Regions from separate parts of the Stenotrophomonas sp. 82F1 genome, predicted to be linked through region 1. Evidence: predicted binding sites of a transcription regulator. Region 1 holds the regulator's gene; each other region holds the start of a gene.

Evidence for each region. The regulator FliA, encoded in region 1, starts transcription of late flagellar genes. The targets are predictions, from matches to a motif close to TAAAGTTTNNCNNNCNNNGGCCGATAA.
Region 2: AC13GI_RS00585 (methyl-accepting chemotaxis protein) is a predicted target of FliA. The motif match lies at 1,394-1,420, and genes of this name have one in related genera.
Region 3: AC13GI_RS16840 (methyl-accepting chemotaxis protein) is a predicted target of FliA. The motif match lies at 1,232-1,258, and genes of this name have one in related genera.

What each region holds. Positions count from the first base shown of each region.
Region 1 covers NZ_JBSPUD010000002.1:15,897-19,169, forward strand. The annotation lists gene AC13GI_RS02455 (chemotaxis protein CheA) at 1-382, opposite strand, end outside; gene AC13GI_RS02460 (protein phosphatase CheZ) at 385-990, opposite strand; gene cheY (chemotaxis response regulator CheY) at 990-1,382, opposite strand; gene AC13GI_RS02470 (RNA polymerase sigma factor FliA) at 1,402-2,145, opposite strand; gene AC13GI_RS02475 (MinD/ParA family ATP-binding protein) at 2,142-3,029, opposite strand; gene flhF (flagellar biosynthesis GTPase FlhF) at 3,016-3,273, opposite strand, start outside.
Region 2 covers NZ_JBSPUD010000001.1:140,669-143,941, reverse strand. The annotation lists gene AC13GI_RS00585 (methyl-accepting chemotaxis protein) at 1-1,362, opposite strand, end outside; gene AC13GI_RS00580 (hypothetical protein) at 1,914-2,489, opposite strand; gene AC13GI_RS00575 (hypothetical protein) at 2,671-2,964, opposite strand; gene AC13GI_RS00570 (Imm8 family immunity protein) at 2,983-3,273, opposite strand, start outside.
Region 3 covers NZ_JBSPUD010000019.1:95,000-98,272, forward strand. The annotation lists gene AC13GI_RS16830 (response regulator transcription factor) at 1-235, shown strand, start outside; gene AC13GI_RS16835 (arylamine N-acetyltransferase family protein) at 251-1,084, opposite strand; gene AC13GI_RS16840 (methyl-accepting chemotaxis protein) at 1,287-3,273, shown strand, end outside.

The sequences.
Region 1 (3,273 bases):
CACCGCCATGCACGTCGAACTGGGCGACCAGTTCGGGCGGGGCAAAGCCGGGCTCGGTACCCGAGGACACCGCGTCAAGCATCGACTGCAGGTAGTCCAGTGATTGCTGGGCGGCATCGAAGTGATGTGCCTGCAGTACGGCCTGGCCGGCACGCGCAGCGCCCAGCGCCTCTTCGGCGGCGTGGCACAGTTCGACCATCGCGGTGATGCCGAGGAAACCTGCGCCGCCTTTCAGCGTGTGGTAGCCACGGAACACCGCGTTGAGCTGTTCATTGTCCTGCGGTGCCTGTTCCAGCGACACCAGCTGTTCGCCGAGGCGATCCAGGATTTCCTGGGCCTCGATGATGAAATCGGCAGTGATGTCGTCGGCTACCGCGCCCATGGTTACAGCCCCAGATCCGACAACAGGTCGTCGGCGTCGTTCTGCGAGACCGCATGGCGGTCCAGCCCTTTCAGTGCCGGCCCGGCCAGTTCCGGGTCGGTGCGATGCTGTTCCGGCGGCAGGCCGAGCGCGCCGAAGCCCTCGTGCACGCGGCGGACGATGCCCACCACGCGGCGGATGATCTGTCCGGTCAGGTCCTGGTAGCTCTGGGTCAGGGCGATCTCGGTGAGGTTGTGGCGGATGCGGTCCAGCTGCACGTCCTGGCCCGGCTGCAGGCCATCGGCGCGCAGCTGTTCGGTCAGGTTGCGGCACTCTTCGGCCAGGTCCAGGGTGCGGTGGGTGGCCTGTTCGGTCATCGCCACCACGTGGTCCAGGCGCGCGCAGGCGTCGTCCAGCTCGCCGGCTTCATCGGGCACGGTCGGCAGTTCGCCCAGTGCCTGGCCCAGTTCGCGGGCCAGCCGCGAAAGGCCGCTCATCATCGGCTGGGTGCGCAGCGCCACCAGGCCGTCGATGCGCTGGCGCCAGGCCGCCTCGTCGCCGGATTCCAATGCATCCAGGGCTTCCTGCAGGCGCAGGGCGAGGGCGCTCTTGTCGACCGTGGTGTCCATCAAGCGCTGGCCGCCAGGCGTTCGAAGATCTTGCCGAGCTTCTCTTCCAGCGTCTGTGCGGTGAACGGCTTGATGATGTAACCGTTCACACCGTTCTGCGCCGCTTCGATGATCTGCTCGCGCTTGGCTTCGGCGGTCACCATCAGCACCGGCAGGGTCTTCAGCTTGGCATCGGCACGGATCGCCTTCAGCAGTTCGATGCCGGTCATCACCGGCATGTTCCAGTCGGTCACCACGAAGTCGAACGGCTGGCTCTGCAGCAACGACAGCGCGGCATGCCCGTCCTCGGCTTCGGCGGTATTGGTGAAGCCCAGATCGCCCAGCAGGTTCTTGACGATACGACGCATGGTCGAGAAATCGTCGACGATCAGGATGCGCATGTTCTTGTTCAAAGCAGAGTTCCTTTGTTGATCAGCTCTCGAGGCCGGCGTCGGCCGCCTCGAAAATCTTCAGTCGGCCACGCAGGCGCAGGACCGCCTGGCCGTGGATCTGGCAGACCCGCGACTCGCTCACGCCGAGCACTGCGCCGATCTCTTTCAGGTTCAGTTCCTGCTCGTAGTAGAGCGACAGCACGAGCTGTTCGCGCTCGGGCAGGTGGCCGATGGCATTGCCCAGCTCGCGGCCGAACTCGCCGCGTTCCAGCACCTGCTGCGGGGTCGGGCCGCCCTGGGCGACGGTGTCCAGCTCGCCCTGGTCTTCAATGCGTGATTCCAGGCTCAGCACCTGCCCGCGCGAGGCGTCTTCCATCAGCCGCAGGTACTCGGGCAGCGGCATCTCCATCGCGGCAGCCACTTCGGTGGCGCTGGCGGCGCGGCCGGTGCTCTGCTCCAGGCGGCGGATGGTGGCAGCGGCGTCGCGGGCACGGCGGTGCACCGAACGCGGCACCCAGTCGCCACGACGGATCTCATCGATCATCGAACCGCGGATGCGGATCGAGGCGTAGGTCTCGAACGAGGCACCCTGGTCGGCGTCGTAGCTGCGCGACGCTTCGATCAGGCCCATCATGCCGGCCTGGATCAGGTCGTCCACTTCGACGCTGGCCGGCAGGCGTGCGGCCAGGTGGTGGGCGATGCGCCGCACCAGGTCCGAGTGCTGGGCGATGACCTCGTTGGCCGCCGTGCGCTGGACCTCTCTGTACTGGGCGGCGCCTTTCATGCGGCCACCCCACGCTGCTTGATGATGCGTTCAAGGAAGAATTCGACGCCACCGCGCGGCTCGGTCGGTGCCTGCCAGCGGGCGGTGCGGCGGGCGATCTCGGTGATCGCCAGTGCCGACGGGCTGGACGGATAGGCCTTCACCACCGGCTGCTGGCGCTGCACCGACAGGCGCAGCCAATCGTCCTGCGGCACGCAGCCGAGGTAGTTCAGCGAGACATCGGCGAGGAATTTCTCGCAGACGCGGGTCAGCTTCTCGTACAGCACGCGGCCTTCGTTGGGGTCGCGCACCATGTTGGCCACCACCTGGATGCGGTCCACGCCACGTTCGCGCGACAGCACCTTGATCAGGGCATAGGCGTCGGTGATCGAGGCCGGTTCATCGCAGACCACCACCACGGTGTCCTGCGCGGCCTGGCAGAAGGTCAGCACGCCATCGGTGATGCCGGCGGCGGTGTCCACCACCATGATGTCCAGCTCGCGCTCCAGTTCGGAGAACACGTTGACCAGGCCCACATGCTCGGCGGGGGCCAGCTCGGCCATGTGCCGGCGGCCGGACGCGGCCGGGACCACCAGCACGCCGTTCGGGCCTTCGATGATCACGTCATCCAGGCTGCAGCGGCCAGCGACCAGGTCGGCCAGGGTATTGGTGGGGCTCAGGCCGAGGATCACGTCGATGTTGGCCAGGCCGAGGTCGGCATCCAGCAACAGGGTGCGTTTACCCATGCCGGCAAGCGCCACGGCCAGGTTGGCCGACACGTTGGTCTTGCCGACGCCGCCCTTGCCGCCGGTCACGGCAATCGTGCGCACAGGGCCGAGCGGCTCGCTGCGGGTCGCCGTCAGCGGGAAGGTGGTGGTCAGCTTGGCGTACTCACGCGACGGCATGGTTCAACTCCGGGTTGCAGGGCATATCGGCCGCGCGGCGCAAATCTTCAAGGCGAAGTACAAGATTGGCTGCACTGGCCCGGTGCAGGTCGTCCGGGACGTCCTGGCCATCGGTCACCCAGGCGATCGGCAGCTTGTGGTCCACCGCCACCGACAGGGCGTTGCCGAAGCGGCCGGTCTCGTCCAGTTTGCTCAGCACCAGGCCCTGCAGGTTGGCCGCGCCGAAGCGGCGGACCACCTCGTC
Region 2 (3,273 bases), on a different contig from region 1:
ATTGATGCTGGATGCGCTGGCCTGGATACGGCCGACGATCTGGGTGAGCTGCTCGACGGTGGCATTGCAGTCGTCGCGCATACGGGCGAACACACCGTGGAAATCGCCCTGCATGCGCACGGTCAGATCGCCGCGCGAGATCGCCTGCAGCAGGCTCGACACCTGCACCAGATTCTCATCGGTGGTCTGCATCAACCGGTTCAAGCCGGTCACCATCTCGCCGAAATCGTGCTCGAAGCGTGTTTCGTCGCCTCGCAGGCTGAAATCGCCGGCGGCCGCGGCTGTGGCCAGCCGGCGGATCTCGCCGTTGATGGCCGACAGGCTGGACTTGGTCTCGTCCATGGCCTGGGTGATCGCCGCCTTCTCGCCCGGAAGGCGATCCATGTCCACCGACAGGTCGCCGCGCGCGTAGTGCTTCATCACCTCGATCAGGCGGTTCTGCACCTGCACGTGCGAACCCACCAGTGCGTTGGTGTCATGCACCATCCGCCCGTAATCGCCGGGGAAGGCGCTCTCGTCCATGCGATAGCCCAGGCTGCCGTCATCATGCTGCCGCGCCATCTCGCCCTGCGCCGCCATCACCGCCTGCAACTGCCCCTGCATGCGCTGCATGGATTTCAGCAACTGGGTCACCTCGTCATTGCCCGAGGCATCGATGACGTTGTCCAGGCGACCGTTGGCGATACCATCGGCCAGCTTCACCGCACCCGCCAAGGGCCGGGTCAGGCTGCGGGTGATCGCCCACGCAGCCAGTGCACCGAGGATCAGGCTGAGCACACCGAAGGCGATGGACAGGGTTCCCGTCCACGCTTCCGTGGCGCGGTATTCCTCACGGCTGCGTTCGGTCAGGGCTTCCTGGTGCCGCAGCAGGCTGGAAATCGCTCCATTCCAGGCCGTGGCCAGACCGTGCTCGGCCAGCAGTTCGGTGGCTGCACCGTCGTAGTCGCCCGCCTTCATCCGCTCGTGCAGTTGCTGGGTGGACACATCGGTCGCCTTGCGTGCCGCCGCGATCTGCGCCACCAACGTGTCGCCGGTGGCATCGCGGGGAATCTTGACGTACTTGTCCCAGATGCCGTCGTAGGTACGGCTCAGTTCCTGCGCCCGCTGGTAATCCTTGTCGAACTCCTCGCCACGCTTGATCACCATCAGACGGCGATGCATCAGCACCGCGTTGTTGGTATCAAGCATGTCGTTCAACAACCGCATCTTGACCATGTTCACGCCCACTACTTTCTCGAACTGGGCGGACTTCAAATGGTTTCCGTACAACACCAGGCCGACGATGGCCATGATGAACAGCAACAGCAGACCGAAGCCGGCAGAAAGCCGGGATCCCACACGGAGGTTGCGTAAGGCGAGCATCTCAATTCCCTTGATCGTGGCCCTACCTTCGATGGCGGCTCGACGGGGGGAAACTTTAAGGAAGTTTTACGCTTCGAATCCTCATCAAAGTGAATCCGTTCAAACACTCTTTGATATATATATCGGGCCCGAACGCCTCGCAGGCAGGGTAATCCTCAATATTATCCATCCAGGCCAATGACCGCCCGCATCGAGAAGAAGCCCTGCTCCCCTCAACGGTAACGTCAGTCTGTCCGATGCCCTGCAGCAGAACCTCCTGCTGTGTTTCGTCGAGGGTTCACGGCTTCATGACACCTGCATCGACAACGCATCCGCACGGAATCAGGTTCGGTTCGATCATGCAGACAGGGTCACGCGTGCTCGCGGAAGTGGTCGACGTGGGCCTTGCCCAGGACACCGCGGATGCTGACATCGTTCTCGGCCGCGATGTTGGTTGCGGTCAGGCTGATGTTGCCCTCCGTGGTGGCCATGCGCACGCGCTGCAGGCGCCTTCACCAGCACACTACCGGGCAGCGAGCGGCAGCAGAAATGAATGCATGCGCGGCAACCAGTTACTGATTGGAAATCAGAAACTCCGTCTCAGTCAATGCGCACCGCCCACCCATGCGCCAGAATTCAAAATAAGGACCGAAATCCACATCCAACTCAAACAAGGAGCCACCGATATACCATGCCAAATAATAGTCGGCAGCCAACCCATAAAGCGCCTCAAGCAACGCATACACCTGATCAGACTCGGATATCCTGCTCGCCCTCAGCGAATCACCAATTCCATCGAACAGCCAGTGATGAGGAATATCACGCTGAAGCGCGGAATCCAGATCACTCTCGGCAGCAAAAACCACCTTCGCGCGCCTGCAGATTCCTTCAATCTCAACATCACCTATCTTTCCGCATATCTCCTCCTGCCCCCTCAGCCACTCACTTCCAAGCCTGACAATCTCTTCGCGTGACGTTGAGAAACGCGGACGCAGGTACAACGAACCGTCCAGGCTACCGGAAGAAATAACCTTGACAGCCTTCGCATGCAAATCCAACGAAGATCGAAAATAACCAAATATCTTCCGGAGCTCGACATCGGTTCCGTGCTCTTTCAACAACCCCAAAAAATGGGACTTATCAAACACAGCCGACCCTTCACAGAACGCGCACCAATCAGACAAAAGTGTTCTCACACCTACATCCCTCCAGATTTTGGATCGGCCTCACGCTGAACCAAGATCATGGATGCAAAACTCCAGCAGCTCGGCGCACCGCCACACTTCCCGACCGACACAGCAGCGCCCAACTGCACCCATAATGGCACCATCAACTCAGAGCGCGAGCCACCTCGATATCAAACCTAAATGAGGCCGGCAATTTTCTATTCATCCTCAGATAGTCAGCTATCGAGGACGCTGAGAAGTCCTCGACACCATTCGACGAAACCTCCACTTCGACGATTGAAGAGCGATCCACCATCAGAACAAAGTACTCCTCCGCCTGGCCAAAATAATGATGAAGAACCACGACGACTTGAAAGGCCCCCAATTCCGCAAGAAGCCGCTTCCTGATCAATTCCCCATCCGGGGAATCAATCCAGCCACTTGTCGATTTCAGCATATACTTATCGAAGATGAACTATTGGGCAATAGAGTAGTCGTCAAACTCCCATTTCATCACCATACATAGCTTGGCAACTATTTCATCCCACGAATCGCCGTCACACCCATCAATGTACCTGGCGATAATATCCTGAATAACGGAATAATTAAAATCATTCACAATCAACAACCCTCTTCCCCAGCGAGGCGCGAACGAATTATCACGCAGCCAGCCAGGCGTGCATACATTCAATTCAAAATCATCAGCGCCCGATATACCAGCAGCACCAACAGAGACTCTAAGATCAATCATAAAGTCGACGCCATC
Region 3 (3,273 bases), on a different contig from region 1:
GGTACGGGCACGTTATCGATTCCATGACGAAGCGCCGCCCAGCGATACCTTCGGTGAACGCGAAGTGGCGATCCTGCGGTTGCTGGCCGGTGGCTACAGCAACAAGGAAATCGCGCGCAGCCTGTTCCTGGCCGAGGGCACGGTGAAGAACTATGTATCCAGCCTGCTGGACAAGCTGGGTACGCGTGATCGCACCCGTGCGGTGCTGAAGGCGATCACCCTGCGCATCATCTGAGCGCCGACAACGGCGCTACACGGACGCGGCCCGCGACCGCTGCAGCCAGTCGGCGATGGCCGGATCCAATCGCGGATCATCCGGAAGGCGCATGCCGAAGCCCTGCTGCAGCACCTCGCGCACGTCCTGTACATCACGCAGCGGGCGCTTGGCCGGCACCTGGCCCGGGCGATATTCGGTGTAGTTGCCGCTGCCGATGGTGCGTCGCCAATCCGGCCCGGTCAGTGATGCACGCAGTTGGCCGGGGAAGCTCGACTGCGGATGCGTACACACGTACCAGTTGCCCACTTCGTTATCGATCGGCGCCGGTGGCTGCAGGTCGAAACGGTACAGCGGCCGCCAGTCGTCACCGGCCTCAGAGGCGAGCATGTAGTCGCCATCCTCCAGCCGCTGCACGCGGTAGCGCTCATGCGGTGTCTCCTGGACTGCGGTCTCATGCAGGCGCAGTGGCACGGTCGGGGTCAGGCTGCCGAAGCCGGTATCGACCAGCCAGTCCTCGCCCAGCAGATGCACCCGCAGCAGCAGGTGCGTACGCGCGGTCAGCTCGCCATCGGCGGCTGACAACAGCACACGTGCGCTCAGTGGCTGCGCATCGAAACCCAGGGCCTGCAGCAGGGCCAGGAACGCGCCATTGAGTTCGAAGCAGTAGCCACCGCGCTGCGCGTGCAGCAGCTTGTGCTGGACGCTGTCCAGGTCGATGGCGACCGCGTCGCGCAGCAGGCTGGTCAGGGTCTCGAACGGCAGCAGGGCGTTGTGGCGCTGCTGCAGCAGGGTCAGCCCGGCCAGGGTAAGCGGTGGTGGGGCATCCAGCTGCAGGCGCTGCAGGTAACGGGAGACGTCGACGGACATGGCAGGCACCACGGGCAGGGGTCTCCACTGTGCTACCGCAACCGGGGTTGAGGTCAAGCGCGGCGCGCCGGTGTCATCCCCCGGTCGCCTGCGGCCGGTACAACAGCGACGACTGGCCACTGCCCGCGGCAGGATTCAATCCACCGCTAAAGTTCTGTTGAAACCGGCCGATACAGGTGCGTCCTTCCGCCTGGAGCCTGTCATGTCGGCCGTCGTTCCCCACCTTCGGTCCCTGCGTAGCCGCGTTGTCGGGTTGCGCTCCCGTTTCCCTGGCCTGCTGCGCTGGCTGCAGCCACATCGGCTCAGCGTTGCCGACAAGCTCAAGGCGACGTTGCTGGTCTGCAGCCTGGGCCTGGTGGCCATTGCCGCCGTCCATGCCTGGACCAGCCATGCGAGTACGCAGGCGGCCCGTGACCAGGCCAGCTACCAGCACGGCAGTGACCGCGTTGCTTCGCTGGCGGCGCGGGTGGCCGAGGCCAGGCGCCTGCAGACCCAGTATGCGCGCAGTTTCGATGCTGCGGACCGCAGCCAGTTGCTGGCCACGCAGCAGATGTTGAAGCAGGACCTGCAGGCGTTGCGCGGCATGCCGATGGATGCGGGCCGGCGCAAGGCGCTGCAGGCGATGGCCGAGGCGGTCGATGCCTTCTCACAGGGCATCGCCGCATTGTTCGAGCGGGTGGATGAGATGGGACGCGGCGACGCCGGCCTGGCCGCGCAGCTGCAGCAGGCTGCCGACGCGCTGCAGGCGCAGGTGGATGCGCTGGAGCGGCCAGCGCTGTCCCTGCATGTGCAGCGGATGCGGCGCCAGGAAGCGTTGCTGCTGCTCGATGGCGATTCCACCCACGCCGATCGCGCCAGCGAAGAAAAGCTGCCCTTCGACCTGGCATTGGCTGGCCTGCCCGCCGAGGTGCAGGAACGCATACGCAATGGCATGGAGGCCTACCAGGCTGCATTGCTGGGCTATACCGCCGCGCGCGTCGGCCTGGACGTGGAGGCGCAGTCGCTGCTCGAGACCGCAGCGGCCGTCGGCCCGGCACTGGCCGCGTTCCAGCAGGCCCAGGTTGCGGCACTGGAACAGGCACAACTGCGTCAGCGATCGGGCGCAAGGATGGCCAGCGTGCTGTTCGTGGCTACCCTGCTGCTGGTGGCCGGTGTGCTGATCACCAGCCTGGTGCTGGTGGTACGTGCGGTGCGTCGGCCGATCCAGGACACCCTGCGCTTTGCAGGCGATATCGCGGATGATCGGCTCGACACCACGCTGCGCGTGCACAACGCCAATGATGAGATCGGTCAGCTCGCGCAGCGCCTCGTCGATATGCAGCAGCGCCTGCGTGCGCGGACCGAGACCGAACGCGCGGTGGCACGCGGCAACACGCGCGTGCGGCAGGCGCTGGACAGCGCCCAGACCGGCCTGATGGTGGTTGATGCGGAAGGGCGGGTGGCCTACGCCAACCCGGCGCTGCTGCAGTTGCTGGATCATTCCGCAGAGACATTGCTCGGCAGTGACGCGGTCCGCCTGCATCCGGCGCTGGCGGGACTGATCGGCGTCCGTCAGCGCGAAGAGCGTGAGATCGGCCACGCCGGCACCCGCTACCAGTTGATCGCCAATGCCATCGTCGAGGACGAGCACTTCCTTGGTGTCGCGGTGGAATGGCGCAGCCGCGCGCTGGAAACGCTGCTGGAAACCGAAGTGGCGGCGCTGGTTGATGCGGCGGCGCATGGCGAGCTGCAGGGTCGCATCGCGCTGGAGGGCAAGCAGGGTTTCGTACGCACGCTGTCGACCAGCATCAATCGCCTGCTGTCCACCTTCGAGACCAACCTGGGCGACCTGCAGGCGCTGCTGGCCGCGCTGGCACGCGGCGACCTGAGCGTGCGCATGGAGGGCGACCTGCAGGGCGTGTTCGCGCGCATGCGGGATGATGCCAACGCCACTGTCGCGCAGCTGGGCCACATCGTCACCCGTATCCAGCAGGCCACTGTGCGCCTGGATGTGGGCGTGGGCGAGATCGTTTCCGGCCATCACGATCTTTCCCAGCGCACCGAGCAGCAGGCGGCCAATCTGGAGGAAACCGCGGCATCCATGCATGAGCTGACCGACACCGTCGGCCGCAATGCCGACGCGGCGGGGCTGGCCGATGGACTGGTACGCGACGCCGCCAGGGTTGCCGAGCGTGGCGGCACTGCGGTCG